Linked DNA regions of Noviherbaspirillum saxi. The protein of the gene in region 2 binds, or shares a complex with, the protein of the main gene of each other region. Links are inferred from orthologs where the notes say so. Each region holds a gene or a part of one and is shown on either strand. Other genes may lie near its edges.

What was found.
Region 1: the proteins of secA (region 2) and secY are in contact, whole or in part, in a crystal structure (PDB 3DIN), measured with the Thermotoga maritima proteins. The link is inferred for Noviherbaspirillum saxi from one-to-one orthologs. Residues at the interface, in WP_004082002.1 of Thermotoga maritima: Glu261, Ala262, Arg263, Lys300, Ala301, Arg302, Thr303, Ile304, Ile305, Leu323, Tyr324, Asp325, Pro326, Val329, Ser330, Tyr333, Ile336, Lys340, Phe345, Val349, Glu363, Phe364, Tyr374, Ser375, Gly376, Gly377, Glu393, Ile395, Thr482, Ser483; in WP_004081795.1 of Thermotoga maritima: Glu108, Gly109, Glu110, Glu111, Ala236, Glu237, Arg238, Arg239, Ile240, Thr241, Ile242, Gln243, Tyr244, Ala245, Arg246, Arg247, Val248, Thr249, Gly250, Arg251, Arg252, Val253, Tyr254, Gly256, Ala257, Ser258, Thr259, Tyr260, Leu261, Pro262.

Annotation. Positions count from the first base shown.
Region 1 is NZ_QYUO01000001.1:3,227,195-3,230,069, forward strand. It holds secY (preprotein translocase subunit SecY), read right to left. Parts: upstream 2,167-2,875; coding sequence 835-2,166; downstream 1-834. Other genes in the region: rpsM (30S ribosomal protein S13), read right to left, coding at 41-406; rpmJ (50S ribosomal protein L36), read right to left, coding at 434-547; infA (translation initiation factor IF-1), read right to left, coding at 579-797; rplO (50S ribosomal protein L15), read right to left, coding at 2,192-2,623; rpmD (50S ribosomal protein L30), read right to left, coding at 2,651-2,830. UniProt on the Escherichia coli protein: The central subunit of the protein translocation channel SecYEG. Consists of two halves formed by TMs 1-5 and 6-10.
Region 2 is NZ_QYUO01000001.1:766,671-772,665, forward strand. What follows is about bases 1,018-4,340. They hold secA (preprotein translocase subunit SecA), read left to right. Parts: upstream 1,018-1,377; coding sequence 1,378-4,140; downstream 4,141-4,340. Other genes in these bases: D3871_RS03745 (M23 family metallopeptidase), read left to right, coding at 1,018-1,126; argJ (bifunctional glutamate N-acetyltransferase/amino-acid acetyltransferase ArgJ), read left to right, coding at 4,274-4,340. In the rest of the region: D3871_RS03740 (DciA family protein), read right to left, coding at 1-13; more of D3871_RS03745, read left to right, coding at 176-1,017; more of argJ, read left to right, coding at 4,341-5,512; D3871_RS03760 (ATP-binding protein), read left to right, coding at 5,514-5,995. UniProt on the Escherichia coli protein: Required for protein export, interacts with the SecYEG preprotein conducting channel.

The DNA of each region.
Region 1 (2,875 bases), 2.5 Mb from region 2 along the record:
TAATTTCCTTGAATCCGACTACGAGTCAAACTGCGCTGGATTATTTCTTCAGCGACTGAGCTGCCTTACGCGGGCCCTTGCGAGTACGCGCATTGGTGCGCGTACGCTGACCACGGCAAGGCAAGCCTTTACGATGGCGCAGACCGCGGTAGCAACCCAGGTCCATCAGACGCTTGATGTTCATCGAGACTTCACGACGCAGGTCACCTTCGACAACGAACTTGCCAATTTCGTCGCGCAGCTTTTCCAGCTCGTTATCGTCCAGATCCTTGACCTTCTTGGTGGTCGAAACACCAGTCAGCTTGCAAATCTGCAGCGAGCGGGACAACCCGATGCCGAAAATTGCGGTCAAGCCGATAACGGTGTGTTGGTGATTGGGGATATTCACCCCTGCAATACGTGCCATTCGTTATTCCTCGATCAATAACGTTAATTAACCTTGGCGCTGTTTATGACGCGGTTCGGTGCAGATGACACGAACAACGCCTTTGCGCTTGATGATCTTACAGTTGCGGCAGATCCGCTTTACTGATGCGAGCACTTTCATTTTTGCCCTCTTTCTTACAGTTCTAGTTACTTTACTTGGTTCGGAACACGATGCGTGCCCGGCTCAAATCGTAGGGTGTCAATTCCACCGTCACTTTATCCCCTGGAAGAATGCGAATATAGTTCATTCGCATTTTTCCTGAGATATGTCCGAGCACCACATGCCCGTTTTCCAACTTGACTCGAAATGTCGCATTCGGAAGATTCTCGAGAATCTCACCCTGCATCTGAATTACGTCGTCTTTTGCCATTCGTTCTGCTCGTTATCCTGGACTATCCACAACCGCCTTAGCGTGTCGGGATGCCGCCCTTGAAATTCGCTTTACGAAGGAGCGATTCGTACTGTTGTGACATCACATAATTTTGCACTTGGGCCATGAAATCCATTGTCACAACGACGATGATCAACAGCGAGGTTCCACCGAAGTAAAACGGTACTTTCCAACGTGCGATCAAGAACTCAGGCAGCAAACAAACCAACGTGATATACACAGCACCAACCAGCGTCAGACGCATCAAAATCTTGTCGATGTATCGCGCGGTTTGGTCGCCCGGTCGAATACCCGGAACAAACGCACCACTCTTCTTCAAATTGTCCGCGGTCTCTTTGCTGTTGAATACCAGAGCGGTATAAAAGAAGCAAAAGAACACGATTGCCATAGCGTACAGTAAAGCATGGATCGGTTCGCCTGGTGCCAGTGATGCCGCCAAATCTTTCAAGAAGCGGACAAACCCGTTGTTCGTGTCACCGGACGTGAACCAGCTCGTAATCGTTGCTGGAAACAAGATGATCGAAGACGCAAAGATGGGCGGAATTACACCAGCCATATTCAGCTTCAGCGGCAAATGGCTACTTTGCCCACCATAAATCTTGTTTCCAACCTGGCGTTTTGCATAATTCACCAGAATTTTTCTCTGGCCCCGTTCGATAAACACGACCAGGAACGTTACAGCCGCCACGATCACGCAGATCAAAATCGCAGACAGTGCATTCATTGAACCGGTACGAACAAGTTCAAACAAACCACCGACGGCACTGGGCAAACCTGCCGCGATACCCGCAAAAATAATGATCGAGATTCCGTTACCCAATCCGCGCTCGGTGATTTGCTCACCCAGCCACATCAGGAACATCGTACCGGTCACCAGAGTCACCACTGTCGTGAAACGGAACGCCAGACCAGGATCAATCACCAAGCCCGGTTGTGATTCCAAAGCTACGGCAATACCTAGGGCCTGGAACGTCGCCAACACCAATGTCCCGTACCGCGTGTACTGCGTTATCTTACGGCGCCCTGCTTCGCCTTCCTTCTTCAGCGCTTCAAGCTGCGGCGATACGATTGACATCAATTGCATGATGATCGACGCCGAGATATACGGCATGATCCCCAATGCAAAAATTGTGAATCTCGACAACGCACCGCCAGAGAACATGTTAAACATGCCCAGAATACCGCCCTGGTTCTGCTTGAACAATTCTGCCAGCTGCGCCGGGTCAATGCCCGGCACAGGAATGTGCGCGCCGATACGATATACCACTAACGCCGCAAGGAGGAACCAAAGACGGCCCCAGGGAAAACCGCTTGCTGCACTCTTAGCGAGTTGGGGTGTGGTCGCCAATTATTGCTCCGAACAAATCGGCTGCTTACGCAACCGAACCACCAGCGGCTTCAATGGCAGCCTTGGCGCCTTTGGTAGCGATCAAACCCTTGATCGTTACTTTTTTGCTCAGCTCGCCTGCTTTGATCACACGAACCACACGGGCGAGTTCAGACACCAGCCCAGCCTGCTTCAAGGCCAACATGTCGATCTCAGCAACTGGAAGCTTCTCCAGGTCACCCAGACGCACTTCAGCCTTGAACGGTGTTGCCAGCGATTTGAAGCCACGCTTCGGCAGACGACGCTGCAGTGGCATCTGACCGCCTTCAAAACCGACCTTGTGGAAACCGCCCGAACGCGACTTCTGACCTTTGTGGCCGCGGCCGGCGGTCTTGCCCAGGCCCGAACCGATACCACGTCCGACGCGACGCTTGGCATGCTTTGCGCCGTCTGCGGGTTGGATTGTATTCAATTCCATGATTTGCTCCGTTCGCAAGCGCTTGGCTTACGACACCACTTTCACGAGATACGAAACCTTGTTGATCATGCCGCGTACTGACGGCGTGTCTTGCAGTTCCGAGACCGAATTCACACGACGCAGCCCGAGGCCGCGTACGGTGGCGCGATGGTCCTGGCGGGTACCAATAAGGCCCTTAACCAGTTGCACTTTAATTGTGTTTGCCATTCGGATCACCTCAACCCAAAATTTCTTCGACCGACTTGCCACGCT
Region 2 (5,995 bases):
ATAGTGCAGCCATCTTGTCGTTGGCGCGCAGGAAGTCGGTAACACCCTGAGCGGTCTTCTTGGCAGGCCCGCGTGCGGGCCGTGTGCCGGGACCATAAGAGAAAAATGAGGACGAGCGCATCATGCTCGCACCTTATCACACCGCATTCCCGGTGGACGAATCGCAGGAGTCATAATGCAAATTATCCTGTTGCACCCGCGTTTTAATGCCAAGTCCGTCACACTCACGCATTGGCATCTGGCACTTGCAGCATTTGCATTTGTACTGGCTGTCGTCATGGCGGCTTCTCTCATGTATTACCTGACTTTCCGGCATGCGGCTGAACTGAATATTCCCATCGTCAAAGAAGCGCTGGCCTCGGCCACACAGGAAGACGTCACCAAAAAAGATAAATACGTCAAGGAAAACCTGGCCGCAATGGCCATGAAACTGGGAGAAATGCAGGCGCAGCTCATGCGTCTGGATGCACTCGGCGAACGGGTGCAAGGCCTGGCCGGTGTCAAGCCGCAGGAGTTCAACTTCAAGGAATTGCCGGGCCGTGGCGGTGCAGAACCTTCCAGCGTAAAGCAAAAGCCGATCAGCATGAACGAGTTTCAGCAATTGCTGGACGCGACCGCGAAAGACGTCGAGCATCGCGCCGACTACATGAATGTCGTGGAAACCACGCTCATGAGCCAGAAAGTCAAATCGAAACTCTTGCCCACCATTCAGCCGGTCAATGTCAGTTACAACGCTTCCGGCTTTGGATGGCGGCTCGATCCATTCAGCGGGCGCAGCGCTTTCCATGAAGGAATCGATTTCGCGGCGGCGACCGGTACATCTATCGTGGCCGCTGCCGGTGGGGTAGTGATTGCCGCGGAATACCATCATCAGTTCGGCAATATGCTTGAAATCGATCACGGCAACGATATGGTGAGCCGCTATGCTCACGCGTCGCGCTTGTTGGTCAAGGTCGGCGACATCGTCAAGCGTGGGCAGCATATCGCAGATATCGGTTCCACCGGACGTTCCACCGGCGCGCATCTGCATTTCGAAGTGCTGGTCAAAGGTGTACAGCAAGACCCGCATAAATTCCTGGCCGCTGGCGCCGACCAGGCAAAGCTCGCGGCACTAAGTCCGAAATAACCGCCCAGCCAGCAGTCTCAATCTTCTACATCCCATGGCAGGCGCACTTAGGTATATTGTGCCCCTGCTATTGTTTCCTGAAGCGCAAGCCCAATATTCCCCTACATCATGTTCTGGCAGGCCAAAAGGCAGGCAATGGTGGTACGTCGAGCGGAGTGCGCCGGGGTGCATGATAGAATCCGCAATTTAGCCAAGTTCGGACACCGTAAGTGCCATGATGGCGGCTGCGGGGCCATTTTCAGAATTCAAGCATGTCATTACTGACCCAGATTTTCGGCAGTCGCAATCAGCGGCTGATCAAGCAATACCAAAAGACCGTCCGCGACGTCAATGCGCTGGAACCGGCCATGGAAAAGCTCTCGGATGCCGAGCTGCAGGCCAAGACGCCCGAGTTCAAGGAGCGCATTGCGAAAGGCGCATCGCTCGATGACATGTTGCCGGAAGCATTTGCCGTCTGCCGCGAGGCCAGCAAGCGCGTGCTGAAAATGCGTCACTTCGATGTGCAGCTGATCGGCGGCATGGTCCTGCACTACGGGAAAATCGCCGAGATGGGCACCGGCGAAGGCAAGACGCTGATGGCGACGCTTGCGGCTTATCTCAATGCGCTCGCCGGTACGGGCGTGCATGTGGTGACCGTCAATGATTACCTGGCCCAGCGCGACGCGGAATGGATGGGACGCCTCTATGGTTGGCTCGGCCTCTCCACCGGCGTCAATCTGTCGCAGATGGCGCACGATGCCAAACAGGCTGCCTACGCATCGGACATCACTTACGGCACCAATAATGAATTCGGCTTCGATTATTTGCGCGACAACATGGTGTATGACACCGGTGACCGGGTGCAGCGCAGCCTGAATTTCGCCATCGTCGACGAAGTCGACTCCATTCTGATCGACGAAGCGCGTACCCCGCTCATCATTTCCGGCCAGGCTGAAGACCATACCGACCTGTATGTCCGCATGAACGATGTGCCGCCGCAGCTCACGCTGCAGATCGGCGAAGAAACGCCGGACGGCAAGGGCAAGATCGAAGTTCCGGGCGACTATACCAAGGATGAAAAGTCGCACCAGGTATTGCTGACCGAAGCCGGTCATGAAAAGGCAGAAGAGATCCTGACCCGTATGGGCCTGCTGCCGGAAGGCGCATCACTTTACGATTCCGCCAACATCACCCTGATCCATCACCTGTACGCGGCATTGCGCGCGCATACGCTCTATCACAAGGATCAGCACTATGTGGTGCAGAACGGCGAAGTCGTGATCGTCGACGAATTTACCGGTCGCCTGATGACAGGTCGCCGCTGGTCCGACGGCTTACACCAGGCCGTCGAGGCGAAAGAGCGCGCCAAGATCCAGAACGAAAACCAGACGCTCGCGTCGATCACGTTCCAGAACTATTTCCGCATGTACGGCAAGCTGGCCGGCATGACCGGCACGGCCGATACCGAAGCCTACGAATTCCAGGAAATCTACGGGCTCGAAACCGTGGTTATCCCGCCGAACCGCCCCAGCCAGCGCAAGGACCGCCAGGACCAGGTCTACAAGAGCGCGCAGGAAAAATACGATGCAATGCTGACGGATATCCAGGATTGCTATGAGCGCGGACAGCCTGTGCTCGTGGGTACGACCTCGATCGAAAACTCGGAAGTCCTGTCCGGCATTCTGACCAAGGCCAAGCTTCCGCATAACGTGCTCAACGCGAAGCAGCATGCACGCGAAGCGGAAATCGTCGCGCAGGCAGGCCGTCCGAAAATGATCACGATCGCCACCAACATGGCCGGTCGCGGTACCGACATCGTCTTGGGCGGCAATGTCGAAAAGCAGATCCAGATCATTGAAGCCGATGCGGGCCAGGGCGATGCCGACAAGCAGGCACAGTCAAAGACTCTGCGCGACGAATGGCAATCGCTGCATGATCATGTGGTCTCGCAAAGCGGCTTGCATATCATCGGTACCGAACGCCATGAATCGCGCCGCGTCGACAATCAATTGCGCGGACGTTCAGGCCGTCAGGGCGATCCGGGCTCATCGCGCTTTTACCTGTCGCTCGACGATCCGCTGTTGCGCATTTTTGCCGGCGACCGCGTACGCGCGATCATGGACCGTCTGAAGATGCCGGAAGGCGAACCGATCGAAGCCGGTATCGTGTCGCGTTCCATCGAATCTGCGCAGCGCAAGGTCGAAGCCCGCAACTTCGATATCCGCAAACAGTTGCTCGAATACGATGACGTCGCCAACGACCAGCGCAAGGTCATTTATCAGCAGCGCAATGAATTGCTTGAGTCGCAGGACGTGGCCGATCTGATCGCGTCGTTGCGGCAGGGTGTGTTCACCGATCTGTTCCGCAGCTTCATTCCCGCGGAATCGATGGAAGAGCAGTGGGATATCAAGGGTCTGGAAGCTGCATTGGCCAACGAGTGGCAGCTTGAGGTGCCGCTTTCCAAGGTGCTGGAAGCCGAACCCGATCTCAGCGACGAGGATTTGCTGGAACGCGTGTTGAAGGCAGCCAATGATGCCTACGACACGAAAATCGCGGCAATAGGCCGGGAAGCATTCAGCGGCTTCGAGCGCAGCGTGATGCTGCAGAGCGTCGACAGTCACTGGCGTGAACATCTGGCCGCGCTCGATCACCTGCGCCAGGGCATTCACTTGCGTGGCTATGCGCAAAAGAATCCGAAGCAGGAATACAAGCGCGAAGCATTCGAACTGTTCGGCCAGATGCTCGATCTGATCAAGAATGAAGTGGTACGTATCGTGATGACAGTACGTATCCAGTCGCGCGAAGAGATCGATGCGGCCGAGGAAGAGCTGTCGCATTCGCATGTCGAAAACCTGCATTTCCAGCATGCCGATTTCAACCCGAATGCCGCTCCGGAAGAGTTGCTGGCGCCGGTTGCCAATCCCGATAATGCGCGCCTGCAATCAGCCGGTGAAGTGCCCAAGGTAGGTCGTAACGATCCTTGCCCATGTGGCAGCGGCAAGAAGTACAAGCAGTGTCATGGCAAACTGGCGTAATTCACATTAGCCATGCGAGGCAAGGGCGGGGTGACCCGCCTTTTTCTTTGGAGTCCATGTGATGCAGCGTGCATCCCAAACTATCCGTTTACAATAAGCTTCTTTTTTTCACCGTCCTACGAGCAACATTGCCATGGCCGTCAATCTCCCTCTACCCATTCCTGCCAACCTGAAACCTGTTGCCGGCATCGAGCTCGGCTATGCCGAAGCCGGTGTGCGCAAAGCCAACCGCAAGGACTTGCTGGTCCTGAAGCTCGCCCCCAGCGCGAGCGTGGCAGGCGTCTTCACCAAGAACCGTTTTTGCGCGGCACCAGTACAAGTCTGCAAAATCCATCTGGAAAAACTCAAGGATGGAAGCGCGCCGATACGTGCACTAGTGATCAACACCGGCAATGCGAATGCAGGGACCGGGGATCTTGGTCTGGCCAACGCCAATGCAAGCTGTGCAGCGCTGGCGGAATTGCTTCAGTGCGATGCATCGCAGATCCTGCCGTTTTCCACCGGTGTCATCCTCGAGCAATTGCCGGTGGACCGCATCAAGGCCGGCATGCCGCAGGCAATCGCCAACCTGAAAGCGGATAACTGGTATAACGCCGCCGAAGCGATCATGACCACGGATACGCAGCCGAAAGCGGCGTCACGCACCGTCACGATAGACGGCAAGAGCGTGACGCTCACCGGCATCAGCAAGGGCGCAGGCATGATCAAGCCGAATATGGCGACCATGCTCGGCTTCCTTGCTATCGATGCTAAGGTCGCGCAGCCGGTGCTTGAACAAATGGTGAAGGAAGCGGCTGACAAGTCCTTCAATTGCATCACCATCGACGGGGATACTTCGACTAACGATTCATTCATTCTGATCGCAACCGGCGCTGGGGCGCTGGAAGTCGACAGTGTCGCTTCAACGGCTTACGCTGAACTGTCCGCCGCGGTTACCGCCATTTCGCAGGAACTCGCGCAAATGATCGTGCGCGACGGCGAAGGCGCGACCAAATTCATGACCATTACGGTCGAAGAGGGCGCGAGCGCGGATGAATGCCGGCAAATCGCCTACTCGATCGGCCACTCGCCATTGGTAAAGACCGCTTTCTACGCGTCCGATCCCAACCTCGGCCGTATTCTTGCGGCCATCGGCTATGCAGGGATCGACGACCTCGACGTCAGCAAGCTGAATCTGTATCTCGACGACGTATGGGTTGCCAAGAATGGCGGCCGCAATCCGGATTACAAGGAAGAAGACGGCCAGCGCATCATGAAGCAAAGCGAAATCACCATCCGCGTGCGCCTCGCGCGCGGCACGGCTGCCGCCACCATCTGGACATGCGATCTGTCGCATGACTACGTCAGCATCAATGCCGATTACCGTTCCTGACATGACACAGCTCGATCAGTTTCTTTTGCGCGCCGAAGCCATGCTCGCGCGCCTTGAGTCGGTACTGCCTCCGACTACCACCGCACCCGACTGGAATGCTGGCACCGCGTTCCGCTGGCGCAAGCGCGGCGGCAAGGACGGGCGCGGCTTTCTGCAGCTGGTCGGCCATATCGCATCGATCACCTTGTCTGACCTGCATAACATCGAGCCGCAGAAACTGCAGATCGAGCAGAACACCCGCCAATTCGTCGAAGGCAGGCCTGCGAACAATGTGCTGCTCACGGGCGCACGCGGCACCGGCAAATCCTCGCTGATCAAGGCTTGCCTGAACCAGTATGCGGCACGGGGCTTGCGCCTGATCGAAGTCGACAAGGATGACCTCGGCGACCTGCCGGATATCGTCGACCTCGTGGCGGGACGTCCCGAGCGATTTGTGATCTTTTGCGACGACCTGTCGTTCGAGGAAGGCGAGAGCGGTTACAA